DNA from 4 places in the Peribacillus sp. NPDC097198 genome. Region 1 is predicted to be linked to each of the others. Evidence: riboswitches for the same ligand, from Rfam matches in the RefSeq annotation. Region 1 holds a riboswitch; each other region holds the start of a gene.
The links. A riboswitch is a leader RNA that binds a small molecule or an ion and turns the genes downstream of it on or off. The one in region 1 is predicted to bind cobalamin.
Positions count from the first base shown of each region.

Region 2: it holds a riboswitch for cobalamin, as region 1 does, so the genes downstream of both, ACIQXQ_RS18850 (hypothetical protein) here and ACIQXQ_RS02405 (helical backbone metal receptor) in region 1, are expected to answer to the same signal.
Region 3: it holds a riboswitch for cobalamin, as region 1 does, so the genes downstream of both, ACIQXQ_RS04165 (hypothetical protein) here and ACIQXQ_RS02405 (helical backbone metal receptor) in region 1, are expected to answer to the same signal.
Region 4: it holds a riboswitch for cobalamin, as region 1 does, so the genes downstream of both, ACIQXQ_RS03850 (ribonucleoside-diphosphate reductase subunit alpha) here and ACIQXQ_RS02405 (helical backbone metal receptor) in region 1, are expected to answer to the same signal.

Region 1 is NZ_JBIWDO010000001.1:498,743-503,009, forward strand. It holds gene ACIQXQ_RS02395 (heme ABC transporter ATP-binding protein) at 1-953, opposite strand, end outside; gene ACIQXQ_RS02400 (FecCD family ABC transporter permease) at 960-2,015, opposite strand; gene ACIQXQ_RS02405 (helical backbone metal receptor) at 1,978-2,943, opposite strand; cobalamin riboswitch at 3,110-3,287, opposite strand; gene ACIQXQ_RS02410 (ABC transporter ATP-binding protein) at 3,409-4,257, opposite strand; gene ACIQXQ_RS02415 (FecCD family ABC transporter permease) at 4,254-4,267, opposite strand, start outside.
Region 2 is NZ_JBIWDO010000015.1:47,736-52,002, reverse strand. It holds gene ACIQXQ_RS18860 (DUF58 domain-containing protein) at 1-170, opposite strand, end outside; gene ACIQXQ_RS18855 (AAA family ATPase) at 170-1,126, opposite strand; cobalamin riboswitch at 1,315-1,534, shown strand; gene ACIQXQ_RS18850 (hypothetical protein) at 1,697-2,242, shown strand; gene ACIQXQ_RS18845 (ABC transporter substrate-binding protein) at 2,246-3,196, shown strand; gene ACIQXQ_RS18840 (VWA domain-containing protein) at 3,335-4,267, opposite strand, start outside.
Region 3 is NZ_JBIWDO010000002.1:232,660-236,926, forward strand. It holds gene ACIQXQ_RS04160 (MBL fold metallo-hydrolase) at 327-1,145, shown strand; cobalamin riboswitch at 1,219-1,420, shown strand; gene ACIQXQ_RS04165 (hypothetical protein) at 1,649-1,873, shown strand; gene ACIQXQ_RS04170 (hypothetical protein) at 1,903-2,094, opposite strand; gene ACIQXQ_RS04175 (YheE family protein) at 2,153-2,356, opposite strand; gene ACIQXQ_RS04180 (YheC/YheD family endospore coat-associated protein) at 2,417-3,559, opposite strand; gene ACIQXQ_RS04185 (YheC/YheD family endospore coat-associated protein) at 3,610-4,267, opposite strand, start outside.
Region 4 is NZ_JBIWDO010000002.1:169,314-173,580, reverse strand. It holds gene ACIQXQ_RS03865 (SulP family inorganic anion transporter) at 1-59, shown strand, start outside; gene ACIQXQ_RS03860 (hypothetical protein) at 141-287, shown strand; gene ACIQXQ_RS03855 (manganese-dependent inorganic pyrophosphatase) at 336-1,265, opposite strand; cobalamin riboswitch at 1,554-1,735, shown strand; gene ACIQXQ_RS03850 (ribonucleoside-diphosphate reductase subunit alpha) at 1,872-4,166, shown strand; gene ACIQXQ_RS03845 (ribonucleotide-diphosphate reductase subunit beta) at 4,209-4,267, shown strand, end outside.

The DNA.
Region 1 (4,267 bases):
CAATTGTAATCGTAGTGGACATGTCGATTAACAAAGTGCTGATGCCACCCCGTTCCCGAACCAGTTACGCCGGATGACATGGTTCTAAGCGGAATGGGTGAACTTAAATGAAGGAACTCCGGAGCCTGGTTCAGATAACTTTCATTGATCTCCAAAGGGTCCAGCTCTCCTGTATGCTTCTCGGGTACAATGAACATTTGCGGCTTAGGTAAGGCAGGATGAGGATGTTTTTCGATCTTTGTCCTATATACCTCCTGAATCCGCTCCTGCTGAAGCACTTCATTCGGCACGTCAATCACTTGGACTCGCCCTTTTTCAAGCAACATCAGGCGATCGCAATATAAGCCAGCCAAGTTCAAGTCGTGAAAAATTGAAATGACCGTCAATTGTTGTTCCTTAGCCATTTTCCTCATCAAATCAAGAAGTTCTTTTTGATAAGACAGATCCAGGTGGTTCGTCGGTTCGTCGAGAAAAAGGATTTCCGGTTCTTGTGCAAGAGCTTGTGCCAACAAAACACGTTGTCTTTCCCCACCTGACAAACGTTCAAAATGCATTTCCTGAAAGACTGCCACTCCCGTTTGCATCATCACGCGTTGAACGATTTCTTCGTCTTCAGACGTCCAACTATGAAACCACCCTGTTTGATGCGCATATCGCCCAAGGGCCACGGTATCTTTTACTGTATAGGAAAAAGCCAATGAGGAATGCTGCGGCAAAACGGCGATGACCTGTGCCAGTTGTTTGGACGAATATCCCTGTAGGTCTTTCCCCTTAATATCGATGGTTCCCGCCTGATACGGCAGGATACCGCTAAGCATCCCCAATAGCGTCGTTTTCCCACTTCCATTCGGACCAAGAATACCGAATAATTCTCCTTTTTTTACATCAAACGAGACGGAGTCCAAAACCGTTTTATTATCATATCCTCCTGTTAACCCTTTAACTTCAAGCATACACTTCTACCCTTCTCTCCGTCTCTTTAATAAAATAAATGCGAATGCCGGCGCACCGATAAGCGAAGTAATAACACCTATCGGCAATTCTGTCGGTGCGATGATCGTTCGTGCCACCAGATCAGCCAATATTAAAAATCCGCTTCCCACAATCATTGATAATGGCAACAGATGCGTATGGTCTGGCCCCCAAATCCTGCGGACCAAATGGGGGATGACCAGCCCTACAAAGCCAATCGTCCCTGATACGGCAACGGCAGCCCCTGTCAGTATCGAGCCGGCGATCAGAATCAGCATCTTCCTCCGCTGAACATTCACGCCTAGGTGCCTCGCACGGTCTTCCCCAAATGTCATGGCATTCAATTCGTGGGTATTCATCATCAAAACGAGAGAACCAAGGAGGAAAAATGGCAAAATGATCGTGACATGACTCCAACCACGCATCGAGACACTTCCCATCAGCCAGCTGATGATTTGCCTTAACTCCTCACCCGTCAATGCAATCATCAATGAGATGAAAGCACTTAAAAACGAGCTGAAAATGATACCGGTTAAAATAATCGTTTCTACCTTCATGGAACGATCCATTTTTCTTGCAAAGGTCAATACGCAAAAAATCGTCAACAATGAAAAAAGAATGCTTAATGTAGGCAGTGTATATAGGCCAAAAAACGGCAGTGACAAATTCAAAAACAACGTTAATACTGCACCAAGCGAAGCCCCTGAGGATATTCCCAGGGTATAGGGGTCAGCTAGGGGATTCCTGAGCAATCCCTGAAATGCTGCCCCTGCTATTGCAAGGGATGCCCCAACCAAACCTGCAAGCACGACCCTCGGCAGGCGGATGTTCATCACGATATTCGTCAGTGTCCCATCCGGTTCCATGGCCAGGGGCAAATGAAGGACTTCCTTGCCAATGATTTGCAAAAGCACTGGTATCGGAACGGAAACCGATCCTAAGGAAATACCGATCAATATCGAAATAACCAAAAATGATAGGGCAAATACATAGGCCAATGCCCGTTTAGTTTTTAAATACGTTCGGATAGACTGATTTGGCAAGTTCCTCTACTCCCTCTATAAGCCTAGGACCGGAACGAGTGACAATATCTGAATGGACATCGAAAACCTCACCATTCTTAACTGCCTGAATGTCGGCCCATCCATTTCTTCCCGTTACCTCTTTGACTGGATCTCCTGTGTAGTAACCATAGGTTGTAATGATGACATCCGGGTTGGCCGCTATCATCGACTCTTCATCGAGTTTTACCCAGCCATCCAATTCACCTGCGACATTATCCGCTGAAATGATGTCCAGCATTTCATCCATGAAAGTATTTTTTCCCGTTGTATAGATTTCAGGTGACGGTGAAACCTCTACAAAAACACTTTTTCTATCCTCACTCTTGATTGCCTTAGCCTTTTCTTTGATCTTTTCCAGCTTGGTCTGCATCGTCTTGACGATTTCCTTTGCCTTATCCAGTTCCCCTATTGCCGTTCCAATCATCTCGATAGACGTATACACTTCTTTAAAGCTTTTAGCATCATTCACGATTATAACTGGAATACCCGCATCCTTAAGCTGTTGGATTCCTTCTTTGGAATTATGGGCACTCTCATGAGCAAGAACGATATCAGGCTGCAAGGCTAAAATCATCTCTGTATCTATTTCCATTCCACCTATCTTCTGAATATCTTTCGTTTCTTCCGGGTAATTGTCATTTTCAGACACTCCAATCACTTTCTCACCCGAACCTAGCGCAAAGACCGCTTCTGTATTACTTGGGATTAATGAAACAATTTTTTCTGGTTTCTGCTCGATGGTGACTTTGTTACCCACTGCATCTTGTAACGAAAGCGGGAAGCCCTGGTTAACAGCTTGTTTTGTCGACTGGTTTTCTCCTGTTCCATCCTGGGAGGCATCGCTACAGCCAACCAGTATACCGACCATCAATCCCATCACAAGCATGAAACTATATATCTTCCTCATCTTAAAACCTCCATCATTTTTGAGTTCATTTCTGGACCTTCACACATGTGTTGCGAATATCAAAAGACATACAAAAAAGCATCCCCCATCAAAACGGAGGATGCATGTATGGCAACGGAACAAAAAAGGGACATAGCTCTGCCACACACCTCCCCATCCGCGTGGTTACCGGTGTACAATTTTGGCAGGTCTCCTGGCTCATGGTCATTGCTAACGGCACCTTCCCATATTATTCATACAGTGGTATACATCCGTTAACTCCCATTTACAGTGGCGCGACCGCGTTGGCATTTCACCAACTTCCCTTTCAAGTCCTTACAGACACCAAATTGTTCATATGTATATAATTTCACTGCCTTTCATTATACACCATTTAGGAAATCGTATTATATGATATTTCAGATTACTTTAAATTAAGATTTGGAACGCAAAAAGGCAACCATCACATGGCTGCCTTCTATAGCTTTAGATGTCACTATTAAAACGGCATGTACTTTGATCACGTAAAAGACCTAGATCTTTCGGCACCATCGTTTCAATCAAAAAGTCATCCTCTTCCTCATAAATGATTTTCTTCATTTCGATTCCGAAGTACTCTTTCATCCGGGCTTCCGTCATCACTTCGCGGACTTCGCCATACACCACACGCTTTTCCTTGGCAGTCATTAAAACATGGTCAGCCAAGTAGAATGCGTGGTTCGGATAATGCGTGTTTATGATACAAGAAATGTTCTTCTCTTTCGATAACCGCTTAAGTGTCTGTAAAATCACGATTTGCTTTTGAATATCAAGATGCGATTCCGGCTCATCAAGAATCAATACATCCGGATCCGATACAAGCGTCCGGGCAATCAAGGCCAGCTGCAATTCCCCACCACTGACGGAATTACAGGACTTTTTGGCAAGGTGCGCAATGCCAACCATTTCAAGAGCAGCGATGGCAGCCTCCCGGTCCTTTGCAGAAGGCTGGGACAGCGTACTGATATAAGGCGCCCTTCCCATAATGACAAGCTCTTCCAAAGTAAATCCGAAAACCATTTTATGTGCCTGAGGAACATAACCGATTCGTTTCCAGATCGTTTTGCGTGATAGCGCAGTAAGCGGCTTTCCGTCGATGAGCGTTTGACCCTTTTTCCAATCAAGAAGGCCGGTGATACACTTCAGCATCGTGGTTTTACCGGCACCGTTCGGGCCAAGGATCGCCATGATCTCTCCGTCATTCAACGAAAAGTCAATGTCGGTCTGGTAAAGAAAAGGAGCTTTCTCTCTTTTTTTAGCATAGAAAAAATTCCCTCCCTGCACCTCGATTTTCATGACCACCCAC
Region 2 (4,267 bases), on a different contig from region 1:
GGATAAAACAGCAGAATCATAGAGTACGCACCGAACGGCAAAAAGGTATAGAAAATGAACCAACTGATAAACCCGCCTTGAAACATCGCAAAACAAAAGGAAATGAGCATAAGCACTATGATCCCACAGACATTCCTGTTTTTCTTCAGTATGGTAAGCACATTCCTCATTAGGTCACGGCCCTCTTCACGGGTACCTGCGTCGTAGCCACTACCTCATGTATCACCATCTCAGCATTCACCCCCGAGTAATTCGCTTCCGGATTAAGGATTAGCCGATGGGTAAAAACGAACGGTACCAAATGCTGCACATCATCAGGTAAAACGTAATCCCTTCCCTTTAGGAGCGCATAGGCTTGGGCTGCCTTCATTAGGGCAATCGATCCACGTGGGCTCACCCCAAGATATACACTTTCATGCTTACGTGATTGATTAGCTAACTCGACGATATACGTCTTTATCGTATCATCCACGATCACGGCCTTTGCCTCTATCTGCAAATCTATCAGTTCCTCTAACGAAATCACGGATTCCAATTCTTCAATCGGAGCCGTATATTGGGCCCGATGCAACACTTCTATCTCTTCTGCCACTTCCGGATACCCCATCTTCATTTTCAATAAAAAACGATCTAGCTGTGCTTCTGGAAGTGGGTATGTGCCTTCGTAATCAATTGGATTTTGAGTGGCCATGACGAAAAACGGTTGTTCCAGTTTCCTTGTCACACCATCCACCGTCACGCTTGCCTCTTCCATTCCTTCAAGTAGGGCGGATTGCGTTTTCGGTGATGTCCGATTGATTTCATCGGCCAAAATGATATGGCCCATGATTGGCCCCGGTCTAAAGATGAACTCTTGTTCCTTCGGATTGAAAATCGATACCCCCGTTACATCGGACGGTAGCAAGTCAGGCGTGAATTGAATCCGTTTGAAATCCGCCCCGATGGACTTCGCTAGCGCCCTGACCAAGACGGTCTTCCCCACGCCCGGGACATCTTCCAATAAGACATGTCCACCAGAAAGGAGCGCCACAAGACTTAGTTCTGCTATATCTCTTTTTCCAATAATGACCTTTTCAATGTTTTCCAAAATCATATCCAGTTTCTGATTCACTTGTTTATAAACCATTCTCTACCTCCCATGATTATGTAAATCACTCATGCTTAACCCTTATTTATTCGACATCCATTTTACATTAACCTCCAATTTATCCTTACAAAGTGAGTTTACTAGAATAATACCCCTATAAAAGAGATTTCTTGAAATCTTTTCACTATTTAAGTAATTAATTATGATAGACTGGTACTAAGTGAATATAAACCTTGCAGAAAATAGGTGCTGACTTGTCAGCTTAATAGGGAATTCGGTGTAAAACCGAAGCTGTTTCCGCAACTGTAAGTGCTAATGAAATAAGAAATATGCCACTGTTTGTGAATGAATCCGCACGCACGATACCATTCATTCAATCCAAATGGGAAGGTTCTTAGAGTAAAATGATGCACGAGCCAGGAGACCTGCCTTTTTTTTATCGTATTTTGCTCTTCGGAAGTTAGGAGGATTGTACGGCAATCTTCCATCTTTTTTTCCGTTCGAGATACATAGATGATTGTTTGCCGACCAATACCTTTGGTCGGCTTTTTCTTTTGCGCCGAAAAGCAATACGAAGGTCATTCACATTATTAAAAAGGAGGAAAAATCATGGCAAAGAAGGATGCCCGCTTTTTATGCTACCCATTCATGCGCGAATCAGTTTCAACCGTTGATTATGAAATTCGCACCGATTCATTGACGACTCAAATGGGACTGGCAGCGTCGTTCACGAAAGAGATTCCTGAAGTCTACAGGGATTTAATGGAACTGTTGCCGATGGCTTATCATTTAAATGGTTCTGCCCGGGGGAAATTGGCCATAACCGAAGACGGTCTAAACCGCCTAAGTGAAATCTATGACTATTATGTCGCTGAAGTGAAAGAACGCATCGAAACATTTGTGCTACCCCAAGGATCGACGGCAGCCTGTATTTTGCATACTTGCCGTAGTGAAGCCAAGAAATCCGTCCGTGCCTTGCAAAAAGTCAGTACGGAAAAAGATGTGCCCGCGATTCTTTTTGATTATGCTCATTTGCTTGCCAATGTTCTATTCGTGATGGCTGTCTATGTCAATAAACAACTGGGTGTCGAAGAGATTCCCTTTATCAGCAAATCCTATCCAACCAAAACAATGAAAAAGAAAACGGAGGAATAAAACATGATAAGAACAGTAAGATCCAGTTGGATTGCCCTTCTGATGGTCGCCCTTTTCCTTACAGGATGTGCCTCGAATGATGATCAGAAATCGATAGAGAAAAAAGATCCTGCAACAACTGAAGAAGTCAAATCCTATACCGTCACCGATGATAGTGGAAAAGAAATCACATTTGATAAGGTTCCGGAAACGGTCGTTTCACTTCAACCCAGTAATACGGAGATTTTATATGCCCTTGGTGTAGGGAATAAGGTGATTGGAGCGACAGATTTCGATAACTATCCTGAGGAAGCTAAAGATGTCGAGCGTGTCTCTGATTCGATGACGATCAATTCCGAAAAAATCATCTCTTTGAAACCGGATGCCATCATTGCCTACACAATTGGCGATGAAGCAGCATTAAAGCCGCTTGAAGATGCGGGAATTCCCATTTTCATTATTAAATCAGCCGTGACCTTTGATGATGTATATAGCGATATTGATCAAATTGCCAAAGTCATGGGCGTAACGGACCAAGGGGATGACCTAGTCAAAAACATAAAAAAACAAATCAAAGATGTTGAAGAAAAAGTGGCGAGTGTTGATTCTAAAGAAAAAACATATTTCGAAATCAGCCCTTCTCCGGAAATCTATACAGCGGGAGCTGAAACCTTCCAGCAAGAGATCTTGGCGTCTGCCGGTATCGAAAATATCTTTGCCGACCAAAAGGGCTGGGCGAAAATAGCAGATGAAGAAGTCGTCAAGCGCAACCCGGATGCCATCATCACAACCGTAGGCTATGTGGACAATGCTGTGGATGAAATCAAATCCCGTAAAGGTTGGAAAGATGTCAGCGCCGTGAAGGAAGACCAAGTATATCAGCTTAGCGAAGACGTCATGTCACGTCCCGGACCGCGTATCGGAGAAGCCGTAGAACTAACTGCAAAGACCATATATCCGCAATTATTCAAATAAAGACACACTCAAAAGGGGTAATTACGCCGAAATCGTATATATAATAAAAGGCGGAAACGTTGATTTAACAACATTTCTGCCTTTTATTTTGTGCATGAATCCTCTTGAAAGAGGGCTATTAGACAGCCCCTTTGATTATTAATCTTTATATTTCTCTTTCATTTCTTCTTCTTTCTTTTTAATTGATTCTTTTAAACCCTCCCCTTCATTTTTCACTGTCGTGTTCAATTCTTCATATTTTTCGTCATAATACTCTTTTATTATTTCACGGCGTTGTTTGACTAAACTGCGAGCTTCCTCCCAAGTCTCATAATTTATTTGTTTCTTATCCTTTAAATAACTCGTAGCCTCATACATGCGATTGCTTTCATCAGAGGAAAGCCTAGAAAAACTGTTTTTTTCATCAAGTAAAGACGATGTCTTCTTATTTTGTTCATCCCGAACGGTACTCCAATTTTCATTGCCCCAATTCCACCATTGGTTCCACAGATCTCTACGCTCTTCATCCCACATCTTATTGAAATCATCGGCATTATTGACCATTTCGAATTTCCCTCCGCCAGCTTCAGCAACTTCACGTAATTGTTTTTGCCCCTCACTATCCATATCGAACCCTATGATGTTAATCACTGGTTCAATATTGGAATCATGCAAGTCTTTAGCTGCTTTCACTGGATCACCGTCGCAGGTTTCGATTCCATCGCTGACGACATAAATGATATTTTGACCTTCTGAACCCGCTTTTTCAAAATCTTTCTTTGTTTCCGAAATGGTCTTGGCAATCGGTGTCCATCCTGTCGGTTTAAATTTATCTAAAGCTTTCCTGAAGTCCCCTTTATTATATGGGGCCAAATCATAAACCACTTCCGTACTATCACAGGATATCTTCTTATCTTTATCATCGTTGCTTCCTTTATGCCCATAGACACGGAGCATGACATTTGCCTCTTCCGGAAGGGAAGCTACAAATTCATTAATCGCTTTTTTCGCCAGCTCCATTTTTGTTTTCCCGCCTACTTTTTGGTTCATGCTCCCACTTGCGTCAAGCAAAATTGCAATATTCACGTCGAT
Region 3 (4,267 bases), on a different contig from region 1:
AATTACTATTTTAGTATTTTATTATTTTTTTAATATAATCTATATTATTTGTTAAATACAGTAATGTCAATTATTTTTTGAATTTTATCAAGATTATGAATCAAACGATCTACTTGCCCAGATTATAGTGGCCATTTGCTAAGTTACACGGAACGTCCCGGATCTTACATGGCCTGTCTGCGTAAGAATATGGACTTTGATCACTCCCATCATTAGAAAAAATATTATACTTGTAAAAAGTATGGAGAGATAATACATTTATTGTAAGTAAATTAGAAAATAAAGGATGATGAGTTTTTCCAAAAAAATGATTGGGGTGGAAAGTCATGCTGGAAATGAAAACGATAAACGATGTGGTTTGCGTAAAAGGGACACCGGAAGGAAACAAATCAGGCATGAGCGTGAATGTGTTCTTAACCGATGGCATGTTAGTTGATACGGGGGCAAAAATCTTGTTGAAGGAACTTACTCCATTCTTTGAAACCGCTGATTACGATATGGTTGCGCTGACGCATTATCATGAGGACCATACGGGTGGGGCCGCATGGATACAGGAACATAGGAACGTTCCCATCTATATTCATCCGATGTCCCTCGATATTTGTGCAAAGGATGCAGAATATCCCGATTACCGTAGAGTTTTTTGGGGAGATAGGGATGCCTTCAAGGCAGAACCATTAGGAGGGGTCGTCCATTCACGCACTCAAACATGGGAGCCAATCTTTACGCCAGGGCATTCGAGGGACCATATGGTTTACCTGAACCATAGTAATGGCATGCTGTTTTCGGGTGACCTGTTTGTAACGCCGAAAACGAAGCTCGTTTTAAGGGAAGAATCTATCCCGGTCATCATGGAATCCATCAAGAAACTGCTTCAGTATGATTTTAAAGAGGTCTTTTGCTGCCATGCCGGATATGTCCCGAACGGAAAGGAAATGTTTGAAAGAAAGCTCAGTTACTTGGAAAATCTGCGCGGTGAAATTCTGCGTTTGCATGATCAAGGATTGGAAGTCCATGAAATTCAGCAAAACGTGTTGCCTAATCGGTATCCGCTTATCGAGATATCCGGTCATGAATGGGATTCGGAGCATATCATTACATCGATACTGAAAGAGAGTAGGGTGTATTCAGAGGACAGAGGATAGATAGGGCCCAAGAACAAGGCAGGAGCCTCATTGTAATCCTAGTGAAAATTTGATACAGTTAAACTGAAAAATAGTATTTCGTCTAGAAATGGGTGCAGATAAGAAAGTGTAGCTTATCTGCTTAAAAGGGAAGTCGGTTAGAATCCGACGCTGTCCCGCAACTGTAAATGAGAGCGATTCGAAGGAATGCCACTGTCTTTTTTGCAAGAAAAGATGGGAAGGTTCGAAAAGCGATGATCATGAGCCAGGAGACCTGCCCGTTTTTAGCACAACGCCAGAAACCTACGAGGATAGGGGGTGTTAAGTGCGAAAAATTAGCAAGAACATGCTTTCTTATTTTTGTAGAAAAATGGGGAATCATGGTCATTTTTGTTATGTTTCGTTTGCACTCTAACAACTTCTGAATGGGAAGTTGTTTTTTGTTTTTTACAAGTCCATATTGGACAATATTCAAAAAGAATCCTGTTAATTAGACAGGACAGCTATCATAGGGGGCCATATCATTGTTTGGTACAGTTGAGCATTTTACGGACTATTTAAAAGCGCAAATCATGCGTAACTTTTGTGTGGAAGAAATGATATCTTTAGATGATTGCCGAGCAAGCTTGATTGAGGAAATCCAGGTTCATGGCAAAAACGTAGAAGATAGGAAAGAATACGAAGCAAATCTTGAAAGAGCCTTTAGCCAAGTGAATATAGAAATATTCGGCTATCAAGAAATCAAATAAAGAGCCGCCCATAAGGGAAGCCCTTGTTTTCAATCTTTATTGATGTTCGGTTCCGTTTCATCATGAAAGTCATGGGCTTCCTCAATGTTCAAGGTGTCCGCGGCTTCATAGACGTTTCCGCCAGCAAGTCCTTCATTGATGATACGATCGATATCGAGGTATACAGAATCCTTACCGTCATACTCGGTATCCTTCAGAAATGTAATCTTTTCTTTATCCAAATGAAATCCCTCCTTGGCTTTTTAATAGTGTTAGCCAAAGAGGGATTCTTTATTCTGTTTATTCGTACACGTGATACACCATTAAATCATGGATCATGCCCTTAAGTTTTTCTTCCTCTGATTCTTCAGGCGGATTGGTTAACCACTCGATGGACCCATCTTTATGATAGAGGGCTTGGACGGCCAATTTATTGAAGTAAAAGGAAATCTTCCAGCCAGGTAAATTCTTGTGCAACGGCTTCCATTGAAAATGCGTAATCATATGTATAACCTCCATATCGCTGTTTCTCATTTCATTATAATGGAAAAAGCAGGATGGAGGTTATTTTCTTATGTGATTCGGAAAAGTTAATTCAATGAACAGGTTTTTTAAATGTAGTAGGCGGCTCGCTTCAATTTCCTCTTCATCAAATTGCATGGGTTTTGAATTGACTTCATAAATGAATAGAGCACCGGATGTATCTTCCCCGATATCAATGGAGAATTCCCCAAGAAAGCCAAACTTCCTGGAGAGGATGATTCCACATCTTTGCGCAATGTTCGCCAACTTCCTGTTTAACGGCCTCGTTTGTAGCTGCTGATAGGGAAAAAGCTTTCCCCCCCTTGGCGTATGGGTTGTGATTTCCTGGGTTTGCGACATCCTCACGCCCTTGCCGGTCACTTTATAAAACCCATTTTCATAATGAACAAGAATACGGTAATCGTATCGGTGTCCATTCAGTTTCTTTGGAATGACCGCTCGTTGGGCCAGATACCCCCTCTTTTTGAGCGACGCCTTATTGGCTTCCCAAAACGCGGAGAAATCAGGGTACAATTCCTGATGTTTCAGGCTATTGAATTGGAGGGTGCCATCAGGTTTTTCTAGCAGGGTGTAGATGCCCTTACCTTGGCTTCCTTTGCATGGTTTCAAATAAATATGTTTGTGGAAATGTAAGAAGTCCGCTAGTTGGGTAGGGTCGGATAGGTCTATGGTCGATGGAAGATGGCGGGCTAGAGATCCATCTTCCGTCAATGCTTCGTACATCAAGTACTTATCCAAAAAATGAGGGTTGAATAAAGTGATGCGATGTTCTTTAAAAAAGGAAAGGAGTTCTTGAAAACTTTCCGATGCTTCGAATCCCCTTTTGGGAATGCGATTATAAACGATATCGGGCAGTGGTAATTTTACCTCATTCCATGTGTTCGTTTGTGAAGAAAAGATGAAGCCTTTCATGTAGTTGGAAAGCAAGGATTCAACCGTGAATACATAGGCCAATATCCCATGATTCGATAAATATTGAGATAAATTCTGAAAAAGTGTCAAATTCCCCCCTATACCTGATTCCTTCTTTGGATCTAGAGAGGTCAAGATACCAACGACTAGCACCCGGTTTCCCGGAAATAAAGTAATCGGAAAAAGTGCCTGATCCTGGGTGTCCTGCTTAAAAGGGATTTCCTCATTCGCGGCTCCCGCATATAGCTGCATATCTTCCTCGTTATGGCTCCATCTCTCAGAGGGAACATCATAAAAAATGTTCATTTCTGTGTACCAATCGTTTGTGAAATCGTCTGTTCGGTAAGATAAATGGCATAATCAAGGCTGAGCTTCCTGGTTAAAAGTTCAAATTCCTTTAACTTTGGATGGGAAAAGATAGAACGGCCTGGTTTAGAATTAGCTTCGAACATCCATACTTGCCCTTTTTTATCCAATCCGAAATCGAAGCCGATTTCTCCTATGATGCCATCTAGGTGCTCCTCGATGCTTTCACTTAATATAAGAGCGGCTTCTGATAGCTTTTCCTCGATCCGTTTAGCTTCTTCGTCATCTCCGTATAGTTCGGCAACCGTCTTGATGACCCCGCCGCTTTTAATATGGGTCGTCACACTGCCAGCCCCGGAAACTTTTGCGGCGATGGCCGTCACTTGCCAAACCCCATTGCTGTCCTTGTTCGTATGGACCCTGAAATCCACTGGCCGCTTTGAAGAGCGGATTAACGGGATGCCTTGTTGAACGATCAGGTTCTCAAGCGGTCGATTATGAAATACATGTTTGAGGATGGATTCGAGTGTGGAGAACTTTTGTAATTTGTTTTCCTGTTCCTCATTTTTATACCGGCAATAGTAGACATTTTCATGCTTATCATACAGAATTTGATGAATGCCGAGGCCAAGGCTACCATGAATGGGTTTGATA
Region 4 (4,267 bases), on a different contig from region 1:
TCGGACTTGATCAGGAAAGTTCTCAGCTGCTAAAGAACCTCGCCTCATATGAAAAGTAAAAGGATGCATGGCTTCCCTGCATAAATTCTTGATGAACCGCCAAACTAGAGTGAATGATACTCTGGATTGGAGGGAAAACCATGTCATCCGAACAGGATTATACTGCAGCAGATTTATCACCTGACCTTCTCAATGAGTTAAAACTCTTTGAAGGCAAAATACGTGAGGAATCCAACAAAGAGCTTATCGTGATTGCGTATGAAAAAGAGAATGAAGCGTTGAATTGAAAAAAGGACTCGAAGCCACTTTCAAAGTGGCTTCGAGTCCTTTTTTTATTACTTAGCGAAGATGTCGGTTAAAACTGGTACAATTTGTTTTTTACGTGACACGACGCCTTCCAATACAGCAATGTTCTTATTCAATGTTACGTTATACGCTTTCTCCACTGCATCCGCTGATGCTCCTAGAGCCAAGGCAACGGAATCATTCGTTAAGATATCCGTTACGACGAATAAGAATAAATCCAATTCTTTCGCGGCAATAACTGCATGAATCGCTGCTTCAATTTCTGATTGCTTTGCAAGCACTTCATTCGGGTCAACAGCATTCACTTGAGCAATCTCAACTTTTGCCGTTCCCATTGAAAATTCTTTTGCATCAAGTGTGATGAGCTGATCGATGGTTTTGTCACTCAGGTCAGCACCCGCTTTTAGCATCTCCAAGCCATATGTTTCAGCATTCACGCCAGCAATTTCCGCTAACTCCATAGCAGCTGCGACGTCTTGCTCCGTGCAAGTAGGCGATTTGAATAATAAAGAGTCGGAAATGATGGCTGAAAGCATAAGTCCTGCAATGGCTTTAGGCACTTCAATTCCGTTTTCTTTATAAATCTTATTTAAAATAGTAGCCGTGCAGCCAACTGGTTCTGCGCGGTAATATAAAGGATCACTTGTTTCGAAATTAGCGATACGATGATGGTCGATGACTTCCAATACGCGTACCTGGTCAATGTCTTCGGCACTCTGCTGACGTTCGTTGTGATCGACTAAAATCACGCCATCCGCTTCCCCAGCCACTTTTTCAACAAGGCGGGGTGCTTCGAATTTAAATTGGTCCAACGCATATTGTGTTTCACCATTCACTTCACCAAGACGAACAGGTTCAGCTTGGATGCCCAGCTGCTTTTTTAGGTCAGCATAAGCGATTGCTGAACAGATAGTGTCGGTATCCGGATTCTTATGTCCAAAAACTAATATTTTTTCCACGATTTTTTCTCCTTTTTCCTAAATGATTTGGCAGGGATTTTTCTTTTCATAACCAGAATCCCTAGTTTTGCTATGCAATTTATTTTAACACAAAAACCCTGACATTCCGCGATGGAATTTTGTATTCCTCCCTATATTCTTTCATCATCCTCTTCCTTTATCCGACCTTGTCAATAGATATGAATCAGTTTTTCACAAATATATATGTTGAATTATCAGCATGGATGGCTTACGATAATATAAGCATACATACTAGATATTGACTTTTCCAACAACATAAATAACTATATATAGAATTATTAACCAAGGTGCCAGAGATGGCTGAAAAGGGAATCCGGTGTGAACCCGGAACTGTCCCCGCAACTGTAAATGTGACGAAATGAGAAAACCACTGTATAGCTCTCTATACGGGAAGGACTCAAAGTAGGATGATCATGAGTCAGGAGACCTGCCTGGTTTTTTCAAGTTTCTTATTCTTCGGGGATTGAGATGATGAAACGATAGTGTAACGGCTATTTTTTCATGGCTCTTTTATCCTATCGTTTGATCCGCTCAATTTATTGGGCGGTTTTTTTTATTCGCGTACATTTAAGAGGAGGAACATTTATGACTCAAACATATAACCCTACCATAAAAAATGACACAGAAACAAATTCAACCCAGCTGGACATGTTATCCAAGGATTTCGAAGGCCGTCTTGATATGGAAAAGTTCAAAAAGCGTTTTACTAAATGGCTCGATCGAAAAGGTGATGCTTCAGAAGAACAAACATCGAAAAAGTTGATCCAGCTTGCACTTGAAAGTGTCGATATCGATGCCCCAGACTGGACATTCGTCGCCGCAAGGGAACTATTGAATACCATGTATCGTGATGCCCAAAAGAACCGGGGCTATGAAGGCCGGAACTATGGACCTTTCTATGAATTGATTCAAGAACTCTCTCAGCAGCATGAAGGCCAACGTTACCCTGTTTATAAAGCAGAGCTTCTCGACTCCTACACAAAAACGGAAATCGAAGAATTGGGTTCGGTCATCGATCCGGAAAAAGATAAACTATTTTCATATATCGGAATCTATCTTTTGAATGATCGCTACTTAGCCCGTCCAAAAAAAGACAAGGTCTATGAACTTCCCCAGGAGCGCTTCATGATCATTGCCATGGAAATCATGAGACTGGAAAAAACGGAACACCGACTGCAGCTTGTCAAAGAAGCCTACTGGGCAATGTCGAACCTATATATGACGGTAGCGACCCCTACCCTCTCAAATGCCGGCAAGACACACGGGCAATTGAGCTCATGCTTCATCGATGCAATCGAGGATTCCATCGACGGAATTTATCAATCAAACTATGATGCCGCAAAAGTTTCCAAGTTCGGGGGCGGCGTTGGTCTATATGTCGGGAAAATCCGTTCGCTTGGTTCTGATATCCGCGGTTTTTCCGGTAACAGTTCAGGCACGACTCCCTGGATTCGCCTCTTTAACCAAACGGCCGTCAGCGTCGATCAATTGGGGCAACGTAAAGGCGCAATCGCCATCTATCTGGATGCGTGGCATAAGGACATCATGAGCTTCCTTGACTTGAAGACGCAAAACGGCGACGACCGCTTAAAGGCGCATGACATCTTCACGGGCGTCTGCATCCCCGATTTATTCATGGAAGCCGTGCGCGACCGGAAAGATTGGTATCTCTTCGACCCGCATACCGTGAAGCAAACCCTTGGGTTCTCCCTCGAAGATTTTTATGACGAGAAAAAAGGGGAAGGCAGTTTCAGGGACCATTACGCCCTTGCTGTAGAGGCGGCGGAGAATGGCATACTTCCAGGCTATAGTTTCGAGAAAATCAAAGCGATGGACATTATGAAAGGCATCATGATTTCACAATTAGAAGAAGGCGTACCCTATATGTTCTACCGGGACGAAGTGAACAGAAAGAACCCGAACAAGCATAAAGGGATGATCTATTGTTCTAACCTTTGTACGGAAATCGCCCAGAACTTAAGCCCTTCAACGATCACCGACGAATATGAAACGGAAGATGGCGATGTCGTCGTAGTTCGCAAAAGCGGGGATTTCGTTGTCTGTAACCTTTCTTCCATCAACCTGCCTCGCGCGGTGAAGAGCGATGTATTGGAGAGACTGATCCCGATTCAGATCCGCATGCTCGATAACGTCATTGACGTGAATACCTTACCGGTCAAGCAAGCTTCCATTTCGAATAAGCGCTACCGCTCCATCGGCTTAGGAACTTTCGGGTGGCATCATTTACTGGCGACGCAAAATATCTACTGGGAGTCCGATGAAGCCGTTAAGTACGCCGATACCTTATATGAGAAAATCGCTTATTTAACCATTAAAGCATCCAATGAATTGGCCAAGGAAAAAGGAACCTACCCATACTTCGAAGGGTCCGATTGGCAAACGGGGGAGTATTTCGACCTTCGTGACTATAGAGATCCAAAATGGTTGGAATTAAAAGAAGAAGTAAAGCAGTATGGTACACGAAACGGCTATTTAATGGCAATCGCCCCCAATTCATCGACTGCCAAAATCGGTCATTCCACGGATGGCATCGACCCGTTATATGAAATCGAGTTTTATGAAGAAAAGAAAAACTTCAAATTTAAAGTGACAGCGCCTGGATTGACGCCCACTACGTATGAATACTATAAAAAAACGCGCTTCCATTTGGACCAAAAGGAAAGCATCAGACAAAATGCAGCACGTCAACGTCATATCGACCAAGCCATCAGCTTCAACCTGTATGTACAAAACACGATCAAGGCTAAAGTGTTATTGGACATCCACCTAACAGCATGGGAAAGCGGATTGAAATCGACTTATTATCTTCGTTCCACTTCATCCGAATACGACAATGCCTGTGAGAGCTGCTCCAGTTAACGAGTGGGAATGGAATTTACTTTATTGAAGGAGATTTTACAGATGACAAACCATATCAAGAAAATCAGGATGCTCGAACCAACCCATCCTACCAAGGCAAC